3 regions of the Streptomyces sp. C36 genome follow, and region 3 is predicted to be linked to each of the others. Evidence: riboswitches for the same ligand, from Rfam matches in the RefSeq annotation. Region 3 holds a riboswitch; each other region holds the start of a gene.
What was found. Region 3 has a riboswitch for thiamine pyrophosphate ahead of thiC (phosphomethylpyrimidine synthase ThiC). Riboswitches for the same ligand answer to the same signal wherever they lie in the genome.

Region 1: it holds a riboswitch for thiamine pyrophosphate, as region 3 does, so the genes downstream of both, thiO (glycine oxidase ThiO) here and thiC (phosphomethylpyrimidine synthase ThiC) in region 3, are expected to answer to the same signal.
Region 2: it holds a riboswitch for thiamine pyrophosphate, as region 3 does, so the genes downstream of both, AB4K12_RS18755 (thiamine ABC transporter substrate binding subunit) here and thiC (phosphomethylpyrimidine synthase ThiC) in region 3, are expected to answer to the same signal.

Annotation. Positions count from the first base shown of each region.
Region 1 covers NZ_JBFQGI010000002.1:691,207-700,742, forward strand. Annotated here, with positions in the region: gene AB4K12_RS08750 (class II 3-deoxy-7-phosphoheptulonate synthase) at 1-834, shown strand, start outside; gene AB4K12_RS08755 (bacterioferritin-associated ferredoxin) at 984-1,232, shown strand; gene bfr (bacterioferritin) at 1,258-1,746, opposite strand; gene AB4K12_RS08765 (sulfite oxidase-like oxidoreductase) at 1,897-2,529, shown strand; gene AB4K12_RS08770 (deoxyribonuclease IV) at 2,550-3,446, opposite strand; gene pknB (Stk1 family PASTA domain-containing Ser/Thr kinase) at 3,455-5,410, opposite strand; gene AB4K12_RS08780 (thiazole synthase) at 5,510-6,307, opposite strand; gene thiS (sulfur carrier protein ThiS) at 6,317-6,541, opposite strand; gene thiO (glycine oxidase ThiO) at 6,538-7,701, opposite strand; TPP riboswitch at 7,699-7,811, opposite strand; gene AB4K12_RS08795 (NAD(P)/FAD-dependent oxidoreductase) at 7,964-9,190, shown strand; gene AB4K12_RS08800 (Rv2175c family DNA-binding protein) at 9,283-9,536, shown strand, end outside.
Region 2 covers NZ_JBFQGI010000005.1:520,076-529,611, forward strand. Annotated here, with positions in the region: gene pyrH (UMP kinase) at 1-477, shown strand, start outside; gene frr (ribosome recycling factor) at 644-1,201, shown strand; gene AB4K12_RS18745 (phosphatidate cytidylyltransferase) at 1,201-2,313, shown strand; gene rlmN (23S rRNA (adenine(2503)-C(2))-methyltransferase RlmN) at 2,544-3,653, shown strand; TPP riboswitch at 3,700-3,805, shown strand; gene AB4K12_RS18755 (thiamine ABC transporter substrate binding subunit) at 3,801-4,889, shown strand; gene AB4K12_RS18760 (ABC transporter permease) at 4,955-6,568, shown strand; gene AB4K12_RS18765 (ABC transporter ATP-binding protein) at 6,569-7,603, shown strand; gene AB4K12_RS18770 (hypothetical protein) at 7,687-8,610, opposite strand; gene AB4K12_RS18775 (hypothetical protein) at 8,738-9,536, opposite strand, start outside.
Region 3 covers NZ_JBFQGI010000004.1:331,053-340,588, reverse strand. Annotated here, with positions in the region: gene AB4K12_RS15055 (YibE/F family protein) at 1-1,119, opposite strand, end outside; TPP riboswitch at 1,181-1,318, shown strand; gene thiC (phosphomethylpyrimidine synthase ThiC) at 1,314-3,086, shown strand; gene AB4K12_RS15045 (hypothetical protein) at 3,144-4,028, opposite strand; gene AB4K12_RS15040 (metallophosphoesterase family protein) at 4,209-5,321, opposite strand; gene AB4K12_RS15035 (LacI family DNA-binding transcriptional regulator) at 5,649-6,761, opposite strand; gene hisC (histidinol-phosphate transaminase) at 7,093-8,169, shown strand; gene AB4K12_RS15025 (cytochrome ubiquinol oxidase subunit I) at 8,406-9,536, shown strand, end outside.

The DNA.
Region 1 (9,536 bases), on a different contig from region 3:
CGTGCCTTCACCACCGGCGGTTACGCCGACCTGCGCCAGGTGCACGCCTGGAACCAGGACTTCGTGAAGTCCTCGCCGTCCGGTCAGCGCTACGAGCAGCTGGCGCGCGAGATCGACCGGGCGATGAACTTCATGAACGCCTGCGGGGTGGACCCGGAGGAGTTCAAGACCGTCGAGTTCTACGCCTCCCACGAGGCGCTCGTGCTCGACTACGAGTCCGCGCTGACCCGTGTCGACTCGCGCACCGGCCACCTCTACGACGTATCGGGCCACATGGTCTGGATCGGTGAGCGCACCCGGCAGCTGGACGGGGCGCACATCGAGTTCGCCTCGAAGATCCGTAACCCGATCGGGGTGAAGCTCGGGCCGACCACGACGCCCGAGGACGCCCTCACGCTGATCGAGCGGCTCGACCCCGAGCGCGAGCCCGGCCGTCTGACGTTCATCACCCGGATGGGCGCGGACAAGATCCGCGAGAAGCTCCCCACCCTGGTGGAGAAGGTCACGGCGTCCGGCGCCCAGGTGGTCTGGGTCTGCGACCCGATGCACGGCAACACCTTCGAGGCCGCCTCCGGCCACAAGACCCGTCGCTTCGACGACGTCCTGGACGAGGTCAAGGGCTTCTTCGAGGTCCACAAGAGCCTGGGCACCCACCCGGGCGGCATCCACGTGGAGCTCACCGGCGACGACGTCACCGAGTGCGTGGGCGGCGGCGACGAGATCTTCGTCGACGACCTCCACCAGCGCTACGAGACGGCGTGCGACCCCCGCCTGAACCGCAGCCAGTCCCTGGACCTGGCCTTCCTGGTCGCCGAGATGTACCGCGACCAGTAGGGGTGGCCTTTCATCACCGTCGGTGACGACCGTGGGGCGCGGATCTGTGATCCGCGCCCCACGGCGTTGTGGCCGTCCGCCGGGGCGGGTAAGGTAAGGGTAACCTTATTGATCAACTCGGCCCCCGGGCCGGCGCAAGGCGGTGACGCGTGTACGTCTGCTCGTGCTTCGGCATTACGGAGCGGCAGGTGCGCGAGCACGCGGACAAGGGTGCGTGCACGCCCCGGCAGATCGCGTCCGCCTGCAAGGCCGGCACCGACTGCGGCGGCTGCGTACGCCGCATCCAGGCCCTGCTCGGCCGGGGCGCCTGCCCCCGCCGGGAGCTCACCGACCAGGGCGAGGCCGACGTGCTGGGCGCCGACGAGGCGCTCCTGACGGCCTCCGCCGCGGCCGCCTGAGCCGGCGGCCTCCGAGTCGACGGGGTCAGTCGCTCCCGCCGTTCTCCTGCTCGATGAACTGCGCGAGGTAGAGCGGCTCGCCGAGCTTCTCGATCAGCTCCAGCTGGGTGTCCAGGTAGTCGATGTGGTCCTCCTCGTCGGCGAGGATCGACTCGAAGATGTTGGCCGAGGTGATGTCGCCCTTGGCCCGCATGACCTCCACGCCGCGCCGCAGGCGGTCGATGGCCTCGACCTCGACCTGCCGGTCGGCCTGGAACATCTCGGTGACCGTCTGGCCGATCCGGACGTGGAAGAGCCGCTGGTAGTTGGGCAGCCCCTCCAGGAAGATGATCCGGTCGGTGAGGGTCTCCGCGTGCCGCATCTCGTCGAACGACTCGGCGCGCGTATGTGAGGCGATCTTGGTCCAGCCGTGGTGCTCCTGCAGCTTCGCGTGCAGGAAGTACTGATTGATGGCGGTCAGCTCGGCAGTCAGCTGTTCATTGAGGAACTCGATGACCTCGGGGTCGCCCTGCATCGCAGAGGCTCCTTCCCAGCGGAACGGCAGGTTGCGCGCATCCTCGCACCGCCCCGGGGGGTCGTCCAGTAAGTGCACACTTAGTGGGAGTTGTCCAGATAACGCAACCCCCGGTCATCAGCACCCCCCACGGTCTGACACCATTGAGCCATGGGGCCCTCGAAGAACACCGAAAGCCGCAAAGGGGAGAATCTTCAGCTGCCCCCGGGGCAACGGCTCCAGCGCGGATGGCCGGTGACCCACTACGGCCCGGTGCCGAGGTTCAAGCCGGACCGCTGGGAGTTCCGCGTCTTCGGCGCCACGGCGGGCGGTGACAAGCACTGCTGGACGCACGAGGAGTTCTCCGCGCTGCCGTACACGACGGTGGTCGCGGACCTGCACTGCGTCACGAAGTACAGCATGCTCGGCGCCGAATGGGGCGGGGTCTCCACCCGTACGATCCTCGAACTGGCCCCGCCCGCACCCGAGGTCACCCATGTGATGGTGTGGGCCGAGTACGGCTTCAGCTCGAACCTGCGGCTCGCCGACTTCACGGCCGAGAAGACCATGTTCGCCACCCACAAGGACGGCGAGCTCCTCACCGCCGAGCACGGCTTCCCCGTCCGCCTGGTCGTCCCGCACCTCTACGCCTGGAAGGGCCCCAAGTGGGTCCGCGGCGTGGAGTACATGACCGCCGACCGGCGAGGCTTCTGGGAGGAGCGGGGCTACCACAACATCGGCGACCCCTGGAGCGAGCAGCGCTACTCCTACCAGGAGAAGCCCGGCGAGGGCCCGGAGCTCTAAGCTCCCCGCCCCCTGGCCCGTCAGCCGTCGCGCAGTGCCTTCAGCCGCGCCACGTCCGCGGCGTGTCCCTCCTTGCCGCCGGGCGTCTCGATCGTCAGCGGCACGCCGGCCGTCGCCGCGTGGGCGAACAGCTCGGCGAAGGGCTCGGCGCCGATGTGGCCGGATCCGATGTTCTCGTGCCGGTCCTTGTGCGCGCCGACGACGTCCTTGGAGTCGTTGGCGTGGATCAGCCCCAGCCGGCCCTCGCCCACCACGCCGACCAGCTCGTCGAGGGCCAGCTTCATCCCGCCGGGCCCCGCCAGGTCGTGCCCGGCAGCGAAGGCGTGGCAGGTGTCCAGGCAGACGCCGAGCCGGGGGTGGTGCTCCAGCGCGTCGAAGTACGGCCCGAGGTCGTGCACCCAGGAGCACAGCGACGCGCCCTGACCGGCCGTCGGCTCCAGCAGCAGCCGCGGGTCGTCGTCGTGGGTGAGCTCCTCCAGCAGCGGCAGCAGCCGCTCGTGGACCTGCTCCAGGGCCTCGCGCCGGGGGCGGCCGCCGGTCGCCGAACCGGTGTGGACCACGACGCCGCGCGCCCCGATCTCCCGGCCCCGGCGCAGCGAGTGCCGCAGGGACTCCACGGACCGATCGACGGTCGCCTCGGTGTGCGAGCCGAAGTTGATCAGGTAGGGGGCGTGGACGAAGACGGGGATCCCCGCGTCCGCGCAGGCCGCCCCGAACTCCTCGTCCTGCCGGGGGTTGCCGTCCGGGGTCGCCCAGCCGCGCGGGTTGGCGACGAAGACCTGTACGGCCTCGGCGCCCATCTCCCGGGCGTAGGGCAGGCCCACCCGGGCGAGGCCGCCGGCCACCGGGATGTGGCCGCCCACGGGGTTGCGGGCGGGGCCGGGCGGAAGGTCGGGGCCGGAGCTGGTGATGTTCATGATCCTGTTCAGATGCCGCTCTTCATACGGATGACGATGGTGTCCCCCTTGGCGGCCCGCTCGCCGCCCCGGACCGACTGGCTCTCGACGGAGTCCTTCGGGAAGAAGAACGGCCGCTCCACCTTCACCCCGAAGCCCGCGTCCGTCAGGGCCTTCCGGGCCACCGCCTCGCTCTTCCCGGTGACGTCGGGGACCGCGATCATCTCCTTGCCCTTGGAGAGGGTGACGGTCACGGCGTCGCCCTCGGCGGCCTGCGCCCCCTTGGCGGGGGACTGCTGCGCCACGGAGCCCTGGGGCCGGTCGGAGAAGACCTGGTCGTCCGAGACCTTGACGTCCAGGCCCGCGTCGCGCAGCGCCGAGGTGGCGGCCGCGGCGGACAGCCCGGTCACGTCCGGCACGCTGATCTGCCGGCCCTGGCTGACGACGAGCGCCACCGCCGAGTCCGGCCTGCGCTCCACGCCCGGCTTGGGGTCGGTGGCCAGCACCGAGCCCTTGGGCGTCTCGTCGCTGAACTGCTTGCTGATCTCGCCGACCGTCAGCCCCTGGCCCTCGATCTTCTTCTTCGCCTGGTCCAGGGTCATGCCGACGACGTTGGGCACCTCGGCCTTCTGCGGGCCGCGCGAGACCGTCAGCTTCACCTTGCCGGTGTTGCGGATGCGCTCGCCCGGCTTGGGGTCGGTGGCGACGACGTGCCCGCGCTCGACGGTGTCGCTGAAGGCCTGGTCGGTGCGCACCCCGAGCCCGGCCGCGTCCAGCTTCTTCTCCGCCTCGGCCTGGGTGAGGTCCAGGACGCCGGGTACGGAGGTGAACTGGCCGGAGTTGATGTACCAGACGCCGGTGCCGGCCAGCACGGCCAGCAGGGCGCCCAGCGCGGCGATGATCCAGCGGCGCGGCGGCAGCCGGCGCGCGGCTCCCCGCGGCCCGGGCGGCCCGGGCGGCGGGGCCTGGACCGGCGGCGTGGAGGGAGCCGGGACGCGCTCCAGCCGGGTGGTGTGGTGGAGCTCGTCCTCGCCCCGCGCGGGCACGATCACGCGCGGGATGACGCTCGTACGGTCCTCGGAGCCCACGGATTCCGCGGCGGGAGCGGCGCCCGGCGGCTCCGCGTCCAGCTGCTCGTCGGTCAGGGCGGCGCGGGCCTCGCGGACCATGCCCAGCAGCTCGACCGCGTCGACCGGGCGCCGCCCGGCGTCCCGGGCGGTGGAGGCGGCCACCAGCGCGTCCAGCCGCGGCTCCAGGCCGGGCACGGCGGCGGACGGCGGCGGCACGTCCTCGTGAAGGTGCTGGTAGAGGATCTGGGCGGCGGTGCCGCCGCTGTGCGGCTTGGCTCCGGTGAGCATCTCGTAGAGGACGACGCCGCAGGCGTAGACGTCGGCGCGGGTGTCGGCCGTGCCGTGCTCGATCTGCTCGGGGGCGAGGTAGGAGACCGTGCCCAGCACCGAGCCGGTGCTGGCGGTGGTGTTGGTGTCCACCGCCCGTACGAGACCGAAGTCGGCGACCTTGACCCGGCCGTCGTCGCCGATCAGCACGTTCTCCGGCTTCATGTCGCGGTGCACCAGCCCCGCCACATGGGCCGCGCCCAGCGCGGCCAGGATCGGCTCGGCGATGTCGAGCGCCGCGCGCGGGCGCAGGGCGCCGCGGTCGCGCAGCACGTCGCGCAGGGTGCAGCCGGCGACGTACTCCATCGCCAGGTAGACGTACGGGCCGTCGGTCCCCTGGTCGAAGACGCTGACCACGTTGGCGTGGTCGAGCCGGGCCACGGACCTGGCCTCGCGGATGAAACGGTCCACGAAGGCCTGGTCGGCGGCGAGCGAGGGGTGCATCACCTTGAGCGCGAGCACCCGGTCGAGCCGGGTGTCCAGGGCCCGGTAGACCGTGGCCATGCCGCCCACGGCGACCCGCGCCTCGACGCGGTAACGGCCGTCGAGCAGGTGATCGACGAGGGGGTCCGGCAGGGTCGTATCCACGGCACACGAGTCTACGAGTCGCGAGGCGCGACCTGGACGGTGTGCGCCCCGCTCGCTCGTTCTATAGCCGAACGGTGACAGGAACGGCTGGTCGGAAGCTCATCGGAACGCCGGACGCTCCGGGTCGAGCCGCGCCATGCCGTCCACCGGCGACGACGCCTCCGCGAAGTGGCGGCGCGGGATGCGCCCGGCACGGTGTGCGAGCCGCCCGGCCTCCACCGCGTGCCGCATCGCCTCCGCCATCAGCACCGGCTCCTGCGCCCGGGTGACGGCCGAGGCCAGCATCACCGCGGCGCAGCCCAGCTCCATGGCGAGCGCCGCGTCCGAGGCGGTGCCCGCCCCGGCGTCCAGGATCACCGGCACCTCGGCCCGCTCGGTGATCAGCTGGAAGTTGTGCGGATTGCGGATGCCCAGGCCCGAGCCGATGGGCGCGCCCAGCGGCATGATCGCCGCGCAGCCCACGTCCTCGAGCTTGCGGGCCAGCACCGGGTCGTCATTGGTGTACGGCAGCACGGTGAAGCCGTCGTCGACGAGGATCTCGGCGGCGTCCAGCAGCTCGATCGGGTCGGGCAGCAGGGTGCGCTCGTCGGCGATCACCTCGAGCTTGACCCAGTCCGTGCCGAGCGCCTCACGGGCCAGCCGGGCGGTGAGGACCGCCTCGCCGGCGGTGAAGCAGCCCGCGGTGTTCGGCAGCACCCGGATGCCGTGCTTCTCCAGGACCGACAGCACGGAGCCGCGCACGGTCGCGTCGAGGCGGCGCATGGCGACCGTGGTCAGCTCGGTGCCGGAGGCGATCAGGGCGCGCTCGAGCACGTCGAGGCTGGGGGCGCCGCCCGTGCCCATGATCAGCCGGGAGGTGAAGGGGGTGTCCGCGATGGTGAGCAGGTCGTCGGCCATCTGTGCTGATCAGCCTCCCTGGACGGCGGTGAGGACCTCGACCCGGTCGCCGGCGGCGAGCGGGGTGAGCGGCCACTGGCCGCGGGGGACGACGGCCTCGTTGACCGCCGCGGCGACTCCGCCGTGCGCGGTGGTGAGACTCGCCACGAGCCCGTCGAGGGTCGTCCCGGCGGGGACGTCGCGGTGCTCGCCGTTGACGCTGATGCTGTGGGTGATGACGTCGCTGCCGGTCATGCGGGCTGCTCCTGGAATGCGTGGGTGAAGCGTCGGGGGGAGAAGGGGCGGGCCTCCTCGGGCAGCCGCCCGGTGGTCAGCACCTCGGCCATCACGTCGCCGGTGACCGGGGTGAGCAGCACGCCGTTGCGGTAGTGGCCGGTGGCCGCGAGCAGCCCGGGCAGGGCGGTGGGGCCGAGCAGCGGGGCGTTGTCGGGGGAGCCGGGTCGCAGCCCCGCGCGGGTCTCCACCAGCGGCAGCTCGGTGATGCCGGGCATGAGCTCGTGGGCGTCGCGCAGCAGCTCGTAGACGCCGCCGGCGGTGACGGTGGTGTCCCAGCCGAGCTCCTCGCTGGTGGCGCCGACGACCAGCTCGCCGTTCTCGCGCGGCACCAGGTACACCGGACAGCCGCGCACCACCGCCCGTACGGTGCGGGAGAGGAAGGGCCGGTAGGCGTCCGGCACGCGCAGCCGCAGGACCTGGCCCTTGACCGGGCGGACCGGGGGCAGCACGTCCTCGGGCAGCCCCGCCAGGCGGCCGCTGAGGCTGCCCGCCGCCAGCACGGTCTGGCCGGCGGCCAGCAGGGTGCCGTCGGCGAGCTCGGCGCCCACCGCGCGGCCGCCGGCCAGCAGCGCCCGTACGGCCTCGTGGCGGTGGAAGACCACCCCGGCCCGCTCACAGGCAGTCAGCAGCGCCCGGGACAGGCGCCGGGGGTCGGTCTGGTGGTCGCCGTCCACCCGCAGCCCGCCGCGCACGCCGGGCGCCAGCATCGGCTCCAGACGGCGGCATTCGCGCCCCGACAGCCACTGCGCGTCCAGCCCGGAGCGCAGCTGCAGCTCGTGCAGCTCGCGCAGATGGGCCCGGTCGTCGGCGTCGAGGGCGACGGCGAGGGTGCCGCAGGCGCGGTAGCCGGTCTCCACGCCGCTGGCCTCCTCCAGCTCGGCCGTGAACGCCGGATAGCGCCGCGCGGAGGCGAGGTTGAGGGCGAGCAGCGTCTGCTCGCCGTAGTGCAGTTCGGTGACGGCGGCCAGCATTCCGGCCGCCACCTGGGCCGCGCCCTGGCCGGGCGCCGGGTCGGCGACCGCCACGCGCAGACCGCGCTGGGCGGCGCGCCAGGCCGTGACCAGGCCGATGACGCCGCCGCCGATGACCAGAACGTCACGGGTGTGCCGCGCGTGCATGGGCTTCCAGCCCCTCCCTTCGCCGGCATGACCCGGATCAGGTTCGTACGGTCGGAGGCCGTCCAGCCTCCCTCTCAGCCCGGTGCGTCCGGGCTCCCGCGAGTGCTTGCAGCGGCCACAGTAGTACGCGCCGAGGAGGGGCCGGAAGGGCGGCCCACGCGTAGTTCGTGGTGATCGGACCCCCAAACATCGTGACGCTGTGTCAGAGGTCTCGTCACCGGTTGCTCCGACGGACGCAGGTCGCCGTCCTACAGTTGATCGCGTGAGCGAGCAGACGAACACCTCCAGTGACCGGCGCGTCGTCATCGTCGGCGCGGGCATGGCCGGGGTGCAGACCGCCGTCGCCCTGCGCGAGCAGGGCTGGAAGGGCGCGATCTCCCTGCTGGGCGCCGAGCCCCACCCGCCCTACGACCGTCCCCCGCTGTCCAAGGCCGTGCTCCTGGGCAAGGCCGAGGGATCCGCCTTCGAGGTCGATTTCGCCTCGCTCGGCATCGACCTCGAGCTGGGCCGGGAGGCCACCGGCCTGCGGGCGGACGACCACGTGCTGGAGACCGCGCGGGGGCCGGTGCCTTACGACGTGCTGGTCGTCGCCACCGGCGCCGAGCCCATCACCCTGCCCGGCAGCGAGGGCGTGCCCGGCGTCCACGTGCTGCGAACCCTCGACGACGTCGAGGGACTGCGCCCGGTGCTCGCCGGGCAGCGCGACGTCGTCGCGGTCGGGGCCGGCTGGATCGGCGCCGAGTTCGCGACGGCCGCGCTCGAGGCGGGCTGCCGGGTGACCGTGGTCGAGGCCGCGGACCGGCCGCTGGCGGACGCCATGCCGCCCGAGGTCGCCGGCCACATGGCCGAGTGGTACGCCCACAGCGGAGCCCGCCTCCTGACCGGCGCGCGGGTGACGGCGGTGGAGGAGGGCGCGGTCGTCCTCGACGACGGCACCCGCCTGCCGGCCGGCGCGGTGGTCGTGGGCATCGGCGCGCGGCCCGCGACGGCCTGGCTGGCCGGTTCCGGCATCGAGCTCGCGGAGGACCGCTCCATCGCCGCCGACGACCGGCTGCACACCTCGCTGCCGGACGTCTACGCGGTCGGCGACTGCGCCTCCTTCCCCTCCGCCCGCTACGGCGAGCGGCTGCTGGTCCACCACTGGGACAACGCCCTGCAGGGCCCCCGGACCGTCGCCGGGAACATCGTCCACGGCCCGGCCGAGGGGCCGGTGTACGACCCGGTGCCGTACTTCTGGTCCGAGCAGTTCGGGCGGTTCGTGCAGTACGCCGGGCACCACGCGCGCGCCGACGAGCTCGTCCGGCGCGGCGACCCGGCCGGCGCGGCCTGGACGGTGTGCTGGCTGCGGGCGGGCGTCCTGGTGGCGCTGCTGGCCGTGGGGCGCCCGCGCGACCTGGCGCAGGGCCGCAAGCTCATCGAGCAGGGGGCGGTGCTGGACCGGTCGAAGGCCGCCGACGCGTCCGTGCCGCTGAAGTCCGCAGTGCTCTGAGGGGCCGGTGGGGTGACCTCGGGGCCGGTTCGGGGACCGGCTCGGGTCAACCCGGCTACCGACTGTCAGTCGCGGATGGCAGGCTTGTCCCTGTGACCGAGATTGACGCAAAGATCGATGCTCTCGTCCCCGCCTGGCTCAACCTCCCCGACATCGCCGAAATGCTCGATGTCGAGGTGACGCGCGTCCGGCAGCTGGTCAAGGAAGGCCAGCTGATCGCCGTGCGCCGTGGCGAGAACCGAGTGCTCATGGTGCCCGCCGAGTTCATCGGCGAGGGCAAGGTGGTCAAGGGCCTGGCCGGGACCTTGACGCTGCTGCGGGACGACGGCTTCAGCGACCAGGAGAT
Region 2 (9,536 bases), on a different contig from region 3:
GCCCTCCAGGACTTCCTGTCCAAGGAAGGCGTCGAGACCCGGGTGCAGACCGGCATCACCATGGGCCAGGTCGCCGAGCCGTTCATCCCGCTGCGCGCCGTGCGCCACCTGGAGAAGGGCCGCGTCGTGATCTTCGGCGCGGGCATGGGCATGCCCTACTTCTCCACCGACACCACTGCCGCCCAGCGCGCCCTGGAGATCCACGCCGAGGCGATCCTCATGGGCAAGAACGGCGTCGACGGGGTCTACGACTCCGACCCGAAGAAGAACCCCGACGCGGTGAAGTTCGACGCCCTGGAGTACGGCGAGGTGCTCGCCCGCGGCCTGAAGGTCGCCGACGCCACCGCCATCAGCCTGTGCATGGACAACAAGGTGCCGATCCTGGTCTTCGAGCTGCTCGCCGAGGGCAACATCGCTCGCGCCGTCAAGGGTGAGAAGATCGGCACGCTCGTGAGCGACCAGGGCACGCGGGACTGAGAGCCCGTACGCCGTCCGCGTCTCACCGAAAGATGACGGACGGCAACTCCGTGCCATGGGAAGACCTCGGCACGGGGATGGACAACTGCCTGCCGGTCGGACACCGTGCAGGAGAAGACGCGCGCAGGGGCGAGGCTCTGCTTACTGATAACACCAGGAGCAAGTGGTGATCGAAGAGATCCTCCTCGAGGCCGAGGAGAAGATGGAGAAGGCCGTTGTGGTCGCCAAGGAGGACTTCGCGGCGATCCGCACCGGGCGTGCGCACCCGGCGATGTTCAACAAGATCGTTGCGGACTACTACGGCGCGCTGACGCCCATCAACCAGCTGGCGTCGTTCTCGGTGCCCGAGCCGCGCATGGCCGTGGTGACCCCGTTCGACAAGAGCGCGCTGCGCAACATCGAGCAGGCCATCCGCGACTCCGACCTCGGTGTCAACCCGAGCAACGACGGCAACATCATCCGGGTGACGTTCCCGGAGCTGACCGAGCAGCGTCGCAGGGACTACGTCAAGGTCGCCAAGACCAAGGCCGAGGACGCCAAGGTCTCGATCCGCTCCGTCCGCCGCAAGGCCAAGGACCTCCTCGACAAGCTCGTCAAGGACAAGGAGTCCGGCGAGGACGAGGTGCGCCGCGCGGAGAAGGAGCTCGACGACACCACCGCGAAGTACGTCGCGCAGGTGGACGAGCTGCTCAAGCACAAGGAAGCCGAGCTGCTCGAGGTCTGATGAACGACGCATCCTGGGGAGCCCCGCCACGCGCCGGACACTGGGGGTCCACCGATCAGGTACCCGCCCCCGGCTACCGCCGGGAGGTGCCCCCATCGGCGGGTCCTGTGCACGAGGCGGGTGCCGCGGCGCAGACTCGGCCCATGCCCATTGTGCCCGGAGCAGGCGGACACCAGGACGACGGAGCCGACCGTGAGCGGGGGGCCGCCCACATCGGCGGCCCTCTCTTCCGCGATGAACAGGAGCCCGACATCCGGCCGCAGGAGCCTTCCAGCCCCCAGGGGCCCAAGGCGAAGAAGAGCGCGGGCCGGGATCTGCGTGCCGCGATAGGGGTCGGTGTCGGCCTCGGCGCGGTGATCCTCGCCTCCCTGTTCATCTACAAGCCCGTCTTCCTCGGCGTGATCGTCGTCGCCGTGGTGGTCGGGCTGTGGGAGCTGACCTCCCGGCTGGCCGAGCGCAAGGCCATCAGGGCCCCGCTGGTGCCGCTGGCGATCGGCGGCGCCGCGATGATCGTCGCGGGCTATGTGGGCGGCGCCGAGGGCGCGTGGGTGGCCATGGCCTTCACCGCGCTCGCCGTGCTCGTATGGCGCATGACGGAGCCGCCGGACGACTACCTCAAGGACGTCACGGCGGGCATCTTCGCGGCGTTCTACGTGCCGTTCCTGGCCACGTTCGTGGCCCTGATGCTGGCGGCGGGCGACGGCGCCTGGCGGGTGCTGACGTTCCTGATCCTGACGGTCGTCAGCGACACGGGCGCGTACGCGGTGGGCTGGCGCTTCGGCAGGCACAAGCTCGCCCCGCGCATCAGCCCCGGCAAGACCCGCGAGGGCCTCATCGGCGCGGTGGCGTTCGCGATGGTGGCGGGCGCGCTGTGCATGCAGTTCCTGATCGACGACGGAGTGTGGTGGCAGGGCCTGCTGCTGGGCTTCGCGGTCGCGATCAGCGCCACGCTGGGCGACCTCGGCGAGTCGATGATCAAGCGGGACCTGGGCATCAAGGACATGGGCGCCCTGCTGCCCGGCCATGGCGGGATCATGGACCGGCTGGACTCGCTGCTGCCGACCGCTCCGGTGGTCTGGCTGCTGATGGTGGCGTTCGTCGGCTCCGCCTAGATCGCTCCGCCTGGATCGCTCCGCCTGGATCGGTCCGGATTCGATCTTGATCGAATCGGCCTGGATTCGTGCCAGGTACCCTGGAAGGGCTCGTCGTGCGCGGCGGGCCCTTTTCCGGCCCCGCGCCCGCGGGGGTGCCCCTGTGAGATCTCCGGGTTCCGGCATGTCATGCCGCTGGCTCCGCGACAGCGGAGATCATCCGCCATCGTCGCAATGAGGAGTTCCTGCTCATGGCCCCCGCGCCTGGAGAACTGACGTTCGTCGCCCCCCGCGGGGCCAAGCTGCCCCCGCGCCACCTCGCCGACCTCAGCCCGGCCGAGCGCCGCGAGGCCGTCGCCGCGATCGGCGAGAAGCCGTTCCGCGCCAAGCAGCTGTCCCAGCACTACTTCGCCCGCTACGCCCATGACCCGGCCCAGTGGACGGACATCCCGGCCGCCGCCCGCGAGAAGCTCGCGGGCGAGCTGCTGCCGGACCTGATGAGTGTGGTGCGGCACATCTCGTGCGACGACGACACCACCCGCAAGACCCTGTGGCGCCTGCACGACGGCAAGCTCGTCGAGTCCGTGCTCATGCGCTACCCCGACCGGGTCACCATGTGCATCAGCTCCCAGGCCGGCTGCGGCATGAACTGCCCGTTCTGCGCCACCGGCCAGGCGGGCCTGGACCGCAACCTGTCCACCGCCGAGATCGTGCACCAGATCGTGGACGGCATGCGCGCCCTGCGCGACGGCGAGGTGCCGGGCGGCCCCGCCCGCCTGTCCAACATCGTCTTCATGGGCATGGGCGAGCCGCTGGCGAACTACAAGCGTGTCGTCGGCGCCATCCGCCGGCTCACCGACCCCGAGCCGGACGGCCTGGGGCTCTCCCAGCGCGGCATCACCGTCTCCACCGTCGGCCTGGTCCCGGCGATGCACCGCTTCGCCGACGAGGGCTTCAAGTGCCGCCTGGCGGTCTCGCTGCACGCCCCCGACGACGAGCTGCGCGACACCCTCGTGCCCGTCAACACCCGCTGGAAGGTCCGCGAGGTCCTCGACGCCGCGTGGGAGTACGCGGAGAAGTCCGGGCGCCGGATCTCCATCGAGTACGCCCTGATCCGGGACATCAACGACCAGGCGTGGCGCGGTGACCTGCTCGGCCGGCTCCTCAAGGGCAAGCGGGTGCACGTCAACCTCATCCCGCTCAACCCCACCCCGGGCTCCAAGTGGACGGCCTCCCGCCCGGAGGACGAGCGCGCCTTCGTCGAGGCGATCGCCGCGCACGGCGTGCCCGTGACCGTGCGGGACACCCGTGGGCAGGAGATCGACGGGGCGTGCGGACAGCTGGCCGCGACCGAGCGCTGATACTGTCCCCCTGCACCACTCGCACAAGCGACCATTCGCACAAATGAACATCCGACAGGGGAGCGCAGCGAGCGCTGAGAGTGCGGCACGGCCCGCAGACCCTCGGACCTGATCCGGTTAGTACCGGCGTAGGGAGTCAGCACCACCATGAACACCCATCTCCGGCGTGCCGTCGGCGCGGCCGCCGCGGCCGCGCTCGGCCTGCCCGTCCTCGCGGCCTGCGGGGGCTCCGACGAGGGCTCGGGGGAGTCGAAGGGCAAGACCGTCACCCTGGTCTCGCACGACTCCTTCGCGGCCTCCGACGCCGTGCTCGAGGAGTTCACCCGGCAGACCGGCTACAAGGTCAAGGTCCTCAAGAGCGGGGACGCCGGCCGGGCCGTCAACCAGGCGATCCTCTCCAAGAGCCACCCCCAGGGCGACGTCTTCTTCGGCGTCGACAACACCCTGCTCTCGCGCGCCCTCGACAAGGGAATCTTCGCCCCGTACGAGGCCAAGGGCCTGGACCGCGTCCCCAAGAGCCTGCAGGCCGACGCGGCCGAGCACCGCGTCACGCCCGTCGACACCGGCGACATCTGCGTCAACTACGACCGGGCCTACTTCGCGGACCACAAGCTGGACCCGCCGCAGTCCTTCGACGACCTGGTCAAGCCGGAGTACAAGAACCTCCTGGTCACCGAGAACTCCGCGACCTCCTCTCCCGGCCTCGCCTTCCAGCTCGCCACCGTCGCCAAGTACGGGGACGACGGCTGGAAGGACTACTGGAAGAAGCTCAAGGACAACGGCGTCGAGGTCGTCGACGGCTGGGAGCAGGCCTACAACGACCGCTTCTCCGGCTCCGCCGCCGGAAAGAAGGCCAAGGGCGACAAGCCCCTCGTGGTCTCCTACGCCTCCAGCCCGCCCGCCGAGGTGCTCGGCGTGAAGCCGGCGCCCAAGGAGGGCCCGACCGGCGTGTCCACCGGCACCTGCTTCCGGCAGATCGAGTTCGCCGGTCTGCTCAAGGGCGCGAAGAACACCGAGGGCGGCAAGGCCCTCCTGGACTTCCTGCTGAGCAAGAGGTTCCAGGAGGACATGCCGCTGCAGATGTTCGTCAAGCCCGCCACCGACGACGCCAAGCTGCCCGAGGTCTTCACCACGTACGGCGCGCGGATCGACAAGCCCGAGACGCTCGCCCCGGAGAAGATCGCCCAGAACCGCGACCAGTGGGTCAAGGAATGGTCCTCGCTCGTCCTGAGGTAGCCCCCCGCGACGCCGCCGCCCCCCAGGGCGGCGGCCCCCGGCGCACGGCGACGCGGCTCGGCCTGATGGCCCTGCCGCTCGCCTTCTTCGGCGTCTTCTTCGCCTACCCCGTCGCCTCGATCGTCGGCCGCGGCCTCAAGGACGGGGGGCAGTGGCAGTTCGCCCGCGTCGGCGAGGTGATCACCGACCCGCGCATCGGCCACGTCCTGTGGTTCACCACCTGGCAGGCCGCCGCCTCCACCGCGCTGACGCTTCTCCTCGCGCTGCCCGGCGCGTACGTCCTCGCGCGCTTCGACTTCCCCGGCAAGCGTCTGCTGCGGGCCGTGGTCACCGTGCCCTTCGTCCTGCCCACCGTGGTGGTGGGCTCGGCCTTCCTGGCCCTGCTGGGCCACGGCGGGCTGCTGGACGAGCTGTGGGGCGTACGCCTGGACACCACGGTCTGGGCGATCCTCCTCGCGCACGTCTTCTTCAACTACGCGGTGGTCGTCCGCACCGTCGGCGGCCTGTGGGCGCAGCTCGACCCGCGCCAGGAGGAGGCGGCACGCGTCCTGGGCGCCGGGCGGTTCGCGGCCTGGCGGCGGGTGACCCTGCCCGCGCTGGTTCCGGCGGTCGCGGCCGCCGCCCTGATGGTCTTCCTCTTCACCTTCACCTCCTTCGGCGTCATCCAGATCCTCGGCGGCCCCCGCTACGCCACCCTCGAGGTGGAGATCTACCAGCAGACCGCGCAGCTGCTCGACCTGCCCACGGCCGCCGTCCTGACCCTGGTGCAGTTCGCGGCGGTGGCCGCGCTGCTGGGCGTGCACGCCCGGACCGTGCGCCGGCGCGAGGCGACGCTGCACCTGGTCGACGCCGCCGGCACCGCCCACCGGCCGCGCGGCGCCGCCGAGTGGACGCTGCTGGGCTCGGTCCTGGCCGTCGTCGCGCTGCTCGTGGTCGTCCCCCTGCTGGTGCTGGTCCTGCGCTCCTTCGACGGACCCGACGGCTACGGCCTGACCTACTACCGCGCCCTGGCCTCGGCTGGCGAGAACGGCGGGACGTTCGTCGTCGCCCCGCTCGAGGCGATCGGCAACTCCCTGGCCTACGGGCTGGCCGCCACCGCCATCGCCGTCGTCGTGGGTGGCCTCGCCGCGGCGGCCCTCACCCGGCGCGAGGGACGGCTCGTACGCGGCTTCGACGCGCTGCTGATGCTGCCGCTGGGCACCTCGGCGGTGACCGTCGGCTTCGGCTTCCTGATCAGCCTGGACGAGCCCCCGCTGGACCTGCGCACCTCCTGGATCCTGGTGCCGCTGGCGCAGGCGCTGGTCGGCGTGCCCTTCGTCGTCCGCACCATGCTGCCGGTGCTGCGCGCCGTGGACGCCCGGCTGCGCGAGGCGGCGGCGGTGCTCGGCGCCTCCCCGCTGCGGGCCTGGCGCGAGGTGGACCTGCCCCTGGTGGGGCGGGCGCTGGCGGTGGCCGCGGGCTTCGCCTTCGCGGTCTCGCTGGGCGAGTTCGGGGCGACCGTCTTCATCGCCCGCCCCGACAGCCCCACCCTCCCGGTGGCCGTGGCCCGGCTGCTGGGCCGCCCCGGCGAAATGAACTACGGGCAGGCGATGGCCCTCAGCACCATCCTGATGCTGGTGTGCGCCGTGGCGCTGCTGGTGCTGGAGCGGGTGCGCACCGACCGCACGGGAGAGTTCTAGATGCTTCGGCTCGAAGAGGTGACCGTCCGCTTCGGCGAGCGCGCGGCGCTGGACGCGGTGGACCTCGAGGTCGCCCAACACGAGATCGTGTGCGTGCTCGGGCCCAGCGGCAGCGGCAAGTCCACCCTGCTGCGGGTGGTCGCCGGGCTGCTGCGGGCCGACGCCGGCCGCGTGCTCCTCGCCGGCCGGGACCAGGCCCAGGTGCCCACGCACCGGCGCGGAGTCGGCCTGATGTTCCAGGACCACCAGCTCTTCCCGCAGCGGGACGTCGGCGGCAACGTCGCCTTCGGCCTGCGCATGCGCGGCACCGCGCGCGCCGAGACCGAGCGCCGGGTCGGCGAGCTGCTGGACCTGGTGGGCCTGCCGGGGGCGGAGAAGAGGCCCGTGGGCGCGCTGTCGGGCGGCGAGCAGCAGCGCGTGGCCCTGGCCCGGGCCCTGGCGCCCGAGCCGCGACTGCTCATGCTCGACGAGCCGCTGGGGCAGCTCGACCGGAGCCTGCGCGAGCGCCTGGTCGTCGAGCTGCGCGCGCTGTTCGGCCGGCTGGGGACGACGGTGCTGGCGGTCACCCACGACCAGGGCGAGGCCTTCGCGCTCGCCGACCGGGTGGTCGTGATGCGCGACGGGCGCGTCGCCCAGGCGGGCACCCCGCTGGAGGTGTGGCAGCGGCCGGCGTCGGAGTTCGTGGCGCGCTTCCTGGGGTTCGAGAACGTGGTTCCCGCGACGGTGCGGGGCGCGTCCGCGGAGACGGCGTGGGGGCGGCTGCCGGTGCCGGCGGGGGCGCGGCAGGGAGAGGGCTGCCTGCTCGTCCGGCCCGCCGGGGTGCGGTTGGTGCCGGCGGGGGAGGGGCTGGCCTGTACGGTCGCGGGCCGGACGTTCCGGGGGGATCACGTCGTGGTGCGGTTGCGGCCCGCCGATGGGCCGGAGATCGAGGCGGCGTGCGCGCTCGTGGAGGCTCCTGAGGTGGGTGACCGGGTGGGTGCCGGGTTCTCGGTGGACGAGGTCGTGGTTCTTCCCCCACCCCGCCCCTTCCCGTAACCGGGGCTCCGCCCCGGGCCCCGTGTCCCCAAACGCCGGACGGGCTGACCATGTCAGCCCGTCCGGCGTTTGAAGTGGAAGCGTCAGCTGACGGCTGTGGGTTCCGGTTCCGGCGTCTGGGCCGGGGTGGCCGCGTGGGCGTCCGGTTCGCCGAACCACGCCACCGCCACCGCGCCCGCCACGGCCAGCAGGAAGCCGAGGACGGCCATCCACGCGAAGCCCTCGCGGGAGGTGTCGCCGAGCCAGAGGACGCCGATGATGCCGGGCAGGACGGTCTCGCCGACGACCAGGGCGGCCGTGGCGCCGTTGACCGAGCCGATCTGCAGCGCGACGGTGTGGAGGTACATGCCGACGCCGCCGGCTATCAGGATGGCGTAGAGGGCGGGGTCCGCGATCAGGGCGCCCAGGTCGAACGGGTCGATGCCGTCGAGGATGCGCACGCCCACGCCGATGGCACCGAAGCCGAGGCCGGAGAGCAGGCCGGCGAGGATCGCGGCGCGCGAGCCGAGGAAGTGGACGGCGATCCAGCCGCCGCCCATCAGCACCACGGAGATGATCAGCAGCCACCAGTGGGTGGACCGGGCGGCGTCGCCGTTGCCCTCGTGGCCGGCGGCGGTCGCCAGCAGCACCAGGGCCGAGCAGACCACGCCGATCGACAGCCACTCCTTACGGTTCAGCCGTATGCCCAGCAGCTTGATGCTCAGCAGGGCGGTGACGATGAGGTTGGCGCTGATGACGGTCTGGGAGAGGAAGAGCGGCAGCATCCGGGCGGCGAGGGCACCGAGCGCGAAGCCCACGAAGTCCAGGACCGTGCCGACCATGAACTCCCAGGTCACCGCCGCCTTCGCGGTGGACGACAGGCTCGGGCCGCCGTGCTGGGTGGTGCCCGTGCCGGGGGCCGCCGCGGCCTCCCTGCGGGCCGATTTGCGCGACCCGACGGCTTGCAGGACCGAACCTGTGCCGTAACACGCCGAGGCCGCGACAGCCGTGACAAGGCCGATGATCACCGATAGCTCCGTTCGCCTGAATGCCCGTCGTGCTTTTGAAGCAGACGTATGAAGCAGACGTACTTTTCGGCGTCGAAGTTGCCTTGAGTCAAGAATTGGTCAAGAGCCGCTGCTCCCGCTCGTTACGTCAGCGCATCAAAGGTAGCGCGGTCAGCTCGGCGATCATCCAGGTCAGCGGAGCGAGCACGGCCAGCAGCACCAGGCCGCGCACGGCCGCGGCGCCGCGCAGCAGCGAGGCGGGAACGCCCAGGCGGTGCAGGGCCGAGGTGGTGTCGGAGCGCAGCTGCCGGGCGTCCAGGGCGGCCGTGATCGCCGTCGCCGTCACACAGGCCATCACCACCGCCGCGCCCAGTCCGGTCAGCGGCCCGAACGGCCGGGGCCCCGAGCGCTCCCAGGCCGCGCCGTACAGCTCGACGGCGGCCAGCGCTCCCGAGGCGACCGCGCACAGCACCCCGAGCGGGCGGCCGATCCGCGTCGCCGCGTCCTGCAGCATCCGCCCGGCCAGCAGGCGCGTCGCCCCGGGCCGCCCGGACGACAGCAGCACCCCGGACCAGTGGGTGAGGCCGGGGCCGGCCAGGACGAGGCCCAGGGAGGCGAGGAGCCAGCCGCCGAGGAGGCCGGGGGAGGCGCCGCCCTCCTGGCCGGGCAGGGCCAGCAGCGAGTTCGGGGCGGGGGCCGGGCCGTGCCCGACGTAGGCCTCGAGCGCGAGGCCGCAGGCGATGATCGCCACACCCCAGGGCAGCCCCGCGTAGGAGGGCCGGGGCGCCCGCGCCGTAGTGGGCGCCGCCTCGCCGTCGGCGGTGGTGTCGGGCGCCTGCGCGCCTCCGGCGCGCTCCTTGCGCGGGCGCAGTGCGATGGCGCACGCGCCCGCCGACAGCGCCGGGAGCAGCCCCAGCAGCGTCAGGGCGGCTCCCCAGGGCAGGGCC
Region 3 (9,536 bases):
CCCGCTGTCCGCGATCGAGAACAGCAGCAACAGCGGCAGCGAGGCGCCCGCGTACGCCAGTACCAGCGTGTTCACCACGGAGGCGATGTGGTCCCGGCCGATGCGCATCGCCGAGCCGTACAGTTTCCGCCAATTGGCCGTGGGGTCGGCCTCCTTCAGCTCCCACACCGCCGACGTCTGGGTCACCGTGACGTCGTCCAGCACGCCCAGCGAGCCGATGATGATCCCGGCCAGCAGCAGGCCGCGGATCTCGATCTGCGGATAGAGCCCGTGCACCAGGCCCGTCTGGTCGTCGGTGTTGCCCGTCAGGTGCGCCCAGTCGATGAAGAACGACCCGAGCAGGCCGATGACCAGCAGGGACGTCAGCGTTCCGAGGACGGCGACGGAGGTGCGGGCGTTGAGCCCATGACACATGTAGAGCGCGATCAGCATGATCGCGCTGCCGCCCACCACCGCGACGAGCAGGGGATCGGAGCCCTGCAGGATGGCCGGGAGGATGAACATCGTCAGCACGCCGAAGCTGATGACCAGCGCCACCAGCGCGAAGATGCCGCGCAGCCGGCCCACCACCACGACCGACAGGGCGAAGATGCCCGCGAGTATGGCCATCGGCAGTGTCCGGTTCACGTCGGTGACCGAATAGCGAAGGGCCTCCGGCGCCTTCGGGGCGTAGGCCAGGACGACCTCCTGGCCCACGTCGTAGCGGCGCGAGGCGTCCGGCTGCACCATCTCCGTGAAGGTGTGGCCCTTGTCCTTGCCCGAGGTCACCTCGATCTCGGCCTTCTCGCACTTGCCCTTGGTGGGCTGAGGCGCTCCCTGTTGCTGCTGTGACGGGGGCGGTTGAGCACCGGACTTGGGGCAGTCGAGCTCCTCGATCTTCACGACCCGGCCCGATTCGGTCTGCTGGTCGAGGCCCAGTCCCGTGTGCGGATGCGGTGGGACGCCACCGGGCCACAGGATGATCAGGCCGGCCACGACCGCGGCCGCGAACGGGACGAGAACGGCGGCGATCACCTTGCGCAGATGTGCCGAGACGGGGGTCGCGGGGCCATGGCTGTGCGAGTGGCTGTGCGCATGGCCGTGCGAGTGACGTTGGGGGGGATGGCTGGTGCTGGTCACCGGGGCATCATCGCAAGCCCCACTGGTCCTCCCCGCCGGAGAGGCGCTAGCGTGGTGGCACCTTTGCAATCGCGGGAGCTCGGAGCACCGGGCTGAGAGGGCGCTGACGTCCGTACGAAGAAATGTACGGAAGCCGCTGCGCCGACCGCCGAACCTGTTACCGGGTAATGCCGGCGTAGGGAGTTACTGGTCTCATGACCTCGCAGGATGCACGCATGTCTGCCGCCGAGTCCGACGCGAAGATCGGCTGGCACAAGGACTATGTGACGGGTTCGCGGCCGGACCTGCGGGTTCCGGTGCGACGGGTGCACCTCACCAACGGGCAGGACGTACAGCTGTACGACACCTCCGGCCCGTACACCGACCCGGCGATCGAGACGGACGTCCGCCGCGGCCTGACGCCGCTGCGGGAGAACTGGATCATCGGCCGTGGCGACACGGAGGAGTACGCCGGGCGCCCCATGCGCCCGGAGGACGACGGCATCAAGCACACCTCACCGCGCGGGGGCCTGAAGAACCTCGACGCGGTCTTCCCCGGCCGCCCGCGCCTGCCCCGCCGGGGCCGGGACGGCGCCGCGGTGACCCAGCTGGCGTACGCCCGGCGCGGTGAGATCACCGCGGAGATGGAGTACGTCGCCCTGCGCGAGAACGTCTCCGCCGAGATCGTCCGGGAGGAGATCGCGGCCGGTCGTGCCGTGCTCCCGGCGAACGTGAACCACCCGGAGATCGAGCCGATGATCATCGGCAAGCGGTTCCTGGTGAAGGTGAACGCCAACATCGGCAACTCCGCCGTCACCTCCTCCATCGAGGAGGAGGTGGAGAAGATGACCTGGGCCACCCGCTGGGGAGCCGACACGGTCATGGACCTCTCCACCGGCCGCAACATCCACACCACCCGCGAGTGGGTGCTGCGCAACTCACCCGTCCCCATCGGCACCGTGCCCCTCTACCAGGCCCTGGAGAAGGTCGACGGCAAGGCCGAGGACCTGACCTGGGAGATCTACAAGGACACGGTCATCGAGCAGGCCGAGCAGGGCGTGGACTACATGACCGTGCACGCGGGCGTGCTGCTGCCCTACGTGCCGCTGACCGCGCGCCGCAAGACCGGCATCGTCTCGCGCGGCGGCTCGATCATGGCCGCCTGGTGCCTGGCGCACCACAAGGAGAACTTCCTCTACACCCACTTCGAGGAGCTCTGCGAGATCCTCGCCGCCTACGACGTGACGTACTCGCTCGGCGACGGGCTGCGCCCCGGCTCGATCGCGGACGCCAACGACGCGGCGCAGTTCGCCGAGCTCAAGACGCTCGGCGAGCTCAACACCATCGCCAAGCGGCACAACGTGCAGACGATGATCGAGGGCCCGGGCCATGTCCCGATGCACAAGATCAAGGAGAACATCGACCTCCAGCAGGAGATCTGCGAGGAGGCGCCGTTCTACACGCTCGGCCCGCTCACCACGGACGTCGCGCCCGCCTACGACCACATCACGTCCGGCATCGGCGCCGCGATGATCGCCTGGTGGGGCACGGCGATGCTCTGCTACGTCACGCCCAAGGAGCACCTCGGCCTGCCGGACCGCGACGACGTGAAGACCGGCGTCATCACGTACAAGATCGCGGCCCATGCGGCGGACCTGGCCAAGGGTCACCCGGGCGCCCAGGAGTGGGACGACGCGCTGTCCGACGCGCGCTTCGAGTTCCGCTGGGAGGACCAGTTCAACCTGGCCCTCGACCCGGACACCGCCCGCGCCTTCCACGACGAGACGCTGCCGGCGGAGCCCGCGAAGACGGCGCACTTCTGCTCGATGTGCGGGCCCAAGTTCTGCTCGATGAAGATCTCGCAGGACATCCGCCGCGAGCACGGCGGCGACCTCGCGGTCGACGCCGAGGCCGCGGCCGGGATGGAGCAGAAGTCCAAGGAGTTCGCGGCCTCGGGCAACCGCGTCTACCTGCCGATCGCGGAGTAGGCCGGGCGACCGGCCGCCGAGCGGCCGGTCGCGCGGTCACCGGCCGGACCGCCGGGCCTAGTCGGCCCGGTGGTCCGGCCCTCCCGCGTCCGGACCGGGGCGGTCCGGGCCGGGGCGGCCGGTGCGGGTGGGGGTGGAGGGACCGCTGTCGGGGCTGGAGAAGCCGGGGCGGGAGTAGCCGAGGTGGGACGTCCGGCTGGGGCCGGTGGGTTTCCTGGGGTTACGGGGACGACGCGGTGCCGGAGGGGCCTTGGCCAACGCCTCCCGGAGGAAGGGCCGTACGCCCCGCTCGAGCAGCGCCTGCCGCCAGGCCTCATGGGCCCGCGTGACCTCCTCGGCGAGGTGGTCGCGCGGTGGGGCCTCGTCCTCACGCCGGCCGTTGCGCAGGGCGGTGCGCAGCATCCCGGACATCGCGACGAGCACTCCGGCGACCGTGAAGGCGCCGAACCACCAGCCGATCGAGATCATGGGGCGGGCGACGGACTCGCCCTCCCCGACCGTTCGCATGACATAACCGATGAGAAGAAAAAGGAACGCGGCGATCCCGGCGAGGACCGGGGCCAGCACGGCGAGGACGGCGCCGGCGCCCGCGCCCTGGCCCTCGGGGACGTCGGACGCGGCGGCGGGGGCGAGCGGAGCGCCGTGACCGCTCTCGCCGGGGTGGCCTATTCCGGCACCGGCCGGCTGCGGCTGGGCGGCCGACGAACGGGTGCGCACGTCCTCGCGGGCGGCGAGGAGGCTTTCGTATTCCGCCATCGCACAGGCGGAGATGGCGGTCATGGCGCTCATCGCCATGGCGCGCAGCTGTTCGGTATTGAGCCGCTGTCCTATCGCGGCGGCGAGTTCCGGGTCATGGTTCGCGGTACGCAGCGCCTGGTCGAGAACCCGCTCGAATTCCGGGCGGTCCTCGGCCAGCAGGTGCGGAACGCTGTTCATGTGCATCCCCCGATGCTCCGTAGGGCCTGGTGCCGGCTTGTACCGGGCAGTGGGCGGAAACGGAGGAGAGCCTGCTACGGATAAGCCGATGGTAGAGCCGCACCGGCGCGGGGTGACAGCGGGTTTCCCGAATTACCCCGAGGCGGTGGAACTCCACACTTGCCCGTGCACCGGCCCGCTGAACCCTCAGCCCGCCAGCGGAAGTTGCACTACCAGCAGTTTTCCGGCCATCGTGACCCCGCCGTCCATGGCGAGGGCGAGCCCGTCGGCGTACAGATGGGGTCCCTCGACCAGCGGAGTGCCGTCCTCGCCGTCGGCGTCCTCGGTGCCGACCTCGCCCAGCAGATAGGGGATGGGGCTGTGGCCGTGGACGATGCGGCTGCCGCCGTAGGTCTGCAGCAGCTCCCGCACGGCCACGGGGCCCGCGTCCTCGTCGCGGAAGGCGAACCGCTTGGTGAACTTGCGGAACAGGTCCCAGCACTCGTCGGGGTCGTTGCGCTGCAGCGCCTCGGTGACGGCGTCGTTGACGGCCTCGATGGAGTCGCCGTAGTCGAGGTAGGCGGTGGTGTCGGAGTGCACCAGCAGGTGCCCGTCCTCCTCGGCGATCGCGTCGAGGCGGGACATCCACTGCAGGTGGTGGTCCTCCAGGCGCTCCATGTCGGTGCGCTGGCCGCCGTTGAGCAGCCAGGCGGCCTGGAAGGAGGCGGTGCCGGCGCCGGAGTTCACGGGGGTGTCGGAGAACCGCTTGGCGCCGATGAGCAGCAGCTCGTGGTTGCCCATGAGGGCCTTGCAGTAGCCGCCGGCGGCGGCTGCCTCGGCGGACAGCCGCATGACCAGGTCGATCACGCCGACGCCGTCCGGGCCCCGGTCGGTGAAGTCACCGAGGAACCACAGCCGGGCGTTGCCCGCGGCCCAGTGGCCGTGGGCGTCGATGAGCCCCTGGGCGGCGAGCGCCTCGTAGAGCTCGTCCAGGTAGCCGTGCACATCGCCGACCACGTACAGCGGGCCGCGGCCGACGGGCGCGCCCTGGTGCTGCTGGGGCTGCTGCTGCGGCTGGGGCGGGGCGATGGGGGTCAGTTCCACGGTGGGCACGTCCCGCGGCACGCCCGGGCCGATCACCGGCAGGTCGCGGGCGGTCGGGGTGTAGCCCGGGGGGTACTCCGGATACTCCGGCGCGGGCGGGGCGGTGTGCGCGTAGCCCGGAACAGGACCGGGCGCGGCGTACCCGGGGAAGGGCGCCATCGCCGCCGTGGTCCGTGCCGCCTGCCCGGCCCCCTGAGTCATCGACCCCTCCACCATCGCGCCGCCGTGCACCTTGTGGACCTTGCCTGGTCGATGGCGGTCCGTGGTGTCGTGCGCCCATCATAGGAATGACCGTCGCGGCTTGTGACGCACCAGGGGCCGTGAATCGGGGCAGGAGACCGGGATCGCCGGTCATTTCTCCCCAAATGAGCCGTTAAATGAGCCGTTCGCGCCGGTCAGCAGCGTGCCGGGGCGGCTCCCCCGGGTCTCGGCCGGCTTGCCCGTGCGCCGGATGCGGGTTCACTTCCGGTTGACGCGGGTCGGGCCGTGGGACGTTCGCCGGGCCCCGCGGCGGGTCGCCGGGAGGTTTCCGGGGGACGTGCGTCAGGTCGCGGCGGGTCCGCGCGGCGCGCTGACGGTGGTGCGCGGCGGGCGTCGCTGGGACGAGGTCCGCACGATCAGTTCGGTGGGTATGACCTGTTCCACCGGCCGGCCGGTGTCCAGGCCCTCGATGGCGTCGATCAGGAGCTGGACGACCGCGGTGCCGATGCGCCGGGGCTTGAGCGAGAGCGTGGTGATGGGCGGCTCGGTCGTGGCGTAGACGGTGGACTCGCTGCAGCAGACGAGCAGCAGGTCGTCGGGCACGCGCAGCCCGTAGCGGCGGGCGGCGGCGAGCAGATCGGTGCCGTTGGGGTCGAACAGCCCGTACACCGCGTCGGGACGGTCGGGGCGGGCCAGCAGGCGGTCGGCGGCCACGGCGCCGGCGCAGGGGTCGTGGGCGGGGTACTCCTCGTAGACCGGGTCCTGGCCGACGCGCTCGCACCATCGCAGGTAGGCGGTGGTGGACAGGCGCGTGTAGGTGTCCGTGGTGGTGCCGGTGAGCAGGCCGATCCGGCGGGCCCCGGCGTCCGCGAGGTGGTCGAGGATGCCCAGCACGGCGGCCTCGTGGTCGTTGTCGACCCAGGCCGTCACGGGCAGGGTGCCCGCGGGGCGGCCGTCGGAGACCACGGGGATGCCCTGGCGGACCAGGTCGGAGACGACGGGGTCGTGGTCGGAGGGGTCGATGACCACGGTGCCGTCGAGAGCGACGTTCGACCACACGTCGTGCCGGGAGGTGGCGGGGAGGATGACCAGGGCGTAGCCGCGCGCCAGCGCGGCGGACGTGGCCGCTCTCGCCATCTCCGCGAAATAGGCGAACTCGGTGAAGGTGAAAGGTTCATCCCCGTATGTGGTGACGGTGAGGCCGATGAGGCCCGACTTTCCCGTACGGAGGGTGCGGGCCGCGGCGGACGGGCGATAGCCCAGCCGGTCGGCGACCTCGCGGACATGGCGGCGGGTCGCGTCCGGTAGCCGGCCCTTGCCGTTGAGCGCGTCGGAGACGGTCGTGATCGAAACCCCGGCGGCGGCGGCCACATCACGGATGCCCGCCCGCCCCTGCCGGCTGCCCCTGCGGGACGGATCCGCCCGGCTCACCTGATGCTTCCCTGCTGCTGTCATGGCGAGCCGATAGTAGGGCTCGGGTGGTCCTTTGGCAGGGCACCGAGTTTGACTGTTGACAGGCACGTTTCTGCTCTACCGATTTCCTTCAATGATCATGGAAATGCAGGTGGTTGAGCCCGTCCACGGTGGGCTGTCGCCCTCTGGTGGATCCGCGTCTCGGCACCGGTCCAGGTCTCGAAGAGGTCTCAACTCACCTTCACGGGGGATGCGCGCCACGGCGTCCGCCACGGCGCGCGCCGAAAAGAGGAGCGCTCCCTCAGCTCTGGACGCCGCCCGGGTCAATCCTCATAAGGTGTGCAGTATTGGCTTCAGTGGAGGAGGACCAGCGGTGACCGAGAAGACCCCGAAGCTGCGCGCGGCCCTGGACAGCGTGCCGACCTACAAGCCGGGCCGGCCTGCGGCGCCCGGCGGACCGGTCGCGTACAAGCTGTCCTCCAACGAGAACCCCTATCCGCCGCTGCCCGGCGTGCTCGAGAGCGCTCTCACCGCGGCCGCTTCCTTCAACCGCTACCCCGACATGGCGTGCGCGGGCCTGATGGCCGAGCTGGCGGAGCGCTTCGACGTCCCGCTGTCGCACCTGGCCACGGGCACCGGTTCGGTCGGCGTGGCGCAGCAGCTGGTGCAGGCGACGGCGGGGCCGGGCGACGAGGTGATCTACGCCTGGCGGTCGTTCGAGGCGTACCCGATCATCACCCAGGTCTCGGGGGCCACTCCGGTCCCGGTCCCGCTGACCGAGGGGGACGTCCACGACCTGGAGGCGATGCTCGCCGCGATCACCGAGCGGACCCGGCTGATCTTCGTCTGCAACCCCAACAACCCCACCGGTACGGTCGTGCGCCGGGCCGAGCTGGAGTCCTTCCTGGACCGGGTGCCCGCCGACATCCTGGTGGTCCTCGACGAGGCGTACCTGGAGTTCATCCGCGACGAGAACGTCCCGGACGGCATCGACCTCTACCGCACCCGCCCGAACGTCTGCGTCCTGCGGACCTTCTCCAAGGCGTACGGCCTGGCCGGGCTGCGGATCGGCTTCGCCGTCGCGCACGAGCCGGTCGCGGCGGCGCTGCGCAAGACGGCGGTGCCGTTCGGCGTGAGCCAGGTGGCCCAGGACGCGGCGGTCGCCTCGCTGCGCAGCGAGGACGCGCTGCGCGAGCGGGTGGACGCGCTGGTGGCGGAGCGGACGCGGGTGGTCGCGGCGCTGGCCGGGCAGGGCTGGACGCTGCCGGAGTCGCAGGCCAACTTCGTGTGGCTGCCGCTGGGGGAGCGGTCGCAGGACTTCGCGGCCGCGTGCGAGCGCGCGGGCGTGGTCGTCCGGCCGTTCCCGGAGGGCGTGCGCGTGACCATCGGCGAGGTGGAGGGGAACGACCTGTTCCTGCGCGCGGCGGAGGAGTTCCGCAAGGAGCTGTAGCCGCGGCGTCCGTACGCCCCCGGGGCCGTACGGACCATCAGCAGACGGGGTACCCCTTCGCGCCAGGGCCGAAGGGGGTACCCCGCTTTCTTGGCCGAAAAGCCGGTGCGCAATAATGCTTGTGAATGTGAACGCGTTCACAAGCGCGCCTTTATGTCCTTCTTTATCTGTGTCATACGGGGGCAAAGCGTCGGCGGCACGCGTCGGCGGGGGCGCCAGAGGCAAGGAGAGACCGAGTGAATCTGGCTTTGGCTCCGGAAACGCTGGCCCGCTGGCAGTTCGGCATCACGACCGTCTACCACTTCCTCTTCGTCCCGCTCACGATCAGCCTCGCCGCGATCACGGCCGGCCTGGAGACGGCCTGGGTCCGCACCGGCAAGGAGAAGTACTTCCACGCCACGAAGTTCTGGGGGAAGCTCTTCCTGATCAACATCGCGATGGGCGTGGTCACGGGCATCGTGCAGGAGTTCCAGTTCGGCATGAACTGGTCCGACTACTCGCGCTTCGTCGGTGACGTCTTCGGCGCCCCGCTCGCGATGGAGGCGCTGCTCGCCTTCTTCTTCGAGTCGACCTTCATCGGCCTGTGGATCTTCGGCTGGGACAAGCTGCCCAAGAAGATCCACTGCGCGTGCATATGGATCGTGGCCGTCGGCACGATCCTCTCCTCCTACTTCATCCTGGCCGCCAACTCCTGGATGCAGCACCCCGTCGGCTACACCGTCGACAAGGCGACCGGCAAGGCGCAGCTCACCGACATCTGGGCCGTGCTCACGCAGAACACCACCCTGGTCGTCGTCTTCCACACCCTCACCGCGGCCTTCCTCACCGGCGCCGCGTTCGTCGTGGGCGTCTCCTCCTTCCACCTGTGGCGCGCCAAGCGCCGCCGGATCAAGGGCGAGGAGCTCGGCGAGAAGCAGCGCAGGCAGCTTCCGGCGATGCTGACCTCGCTGCGGGTCGGCCTGGTGGTGGCGGTGATCGCCGGTCTGGGCACGGCGGTCAGCGGCGACGAGCTGGGCAAGGTGATGTTCGAGCAGCAGCCGATGAAGATGGCGGCCGCCGAGGCGCTGTGGGAGACCCAGTCGCCGGCGCCGTTCTCGGTCTTCGCGGTCGGCGACGTCGGCAAGGGCCACAACAGCGTCGAGATAGAGATCCCCGGCCTGCTCTCCTTCCTCGCCCACAACAACTTCTCCGACGCCGTCCCCGGCATCAACGACATCGCCGCCAAGGAGGCGGCGCTCTACGGCGGTGACCCCGAGGACTACATCCCCAGCATCTTCATGACCTTCTGGGGCTTCCGCCTCATGATCGGCTTCGGGATGACCTCCTTCGTCGCCGCGCTCATCGGCCTGTGGACCACGCGCAAGAAG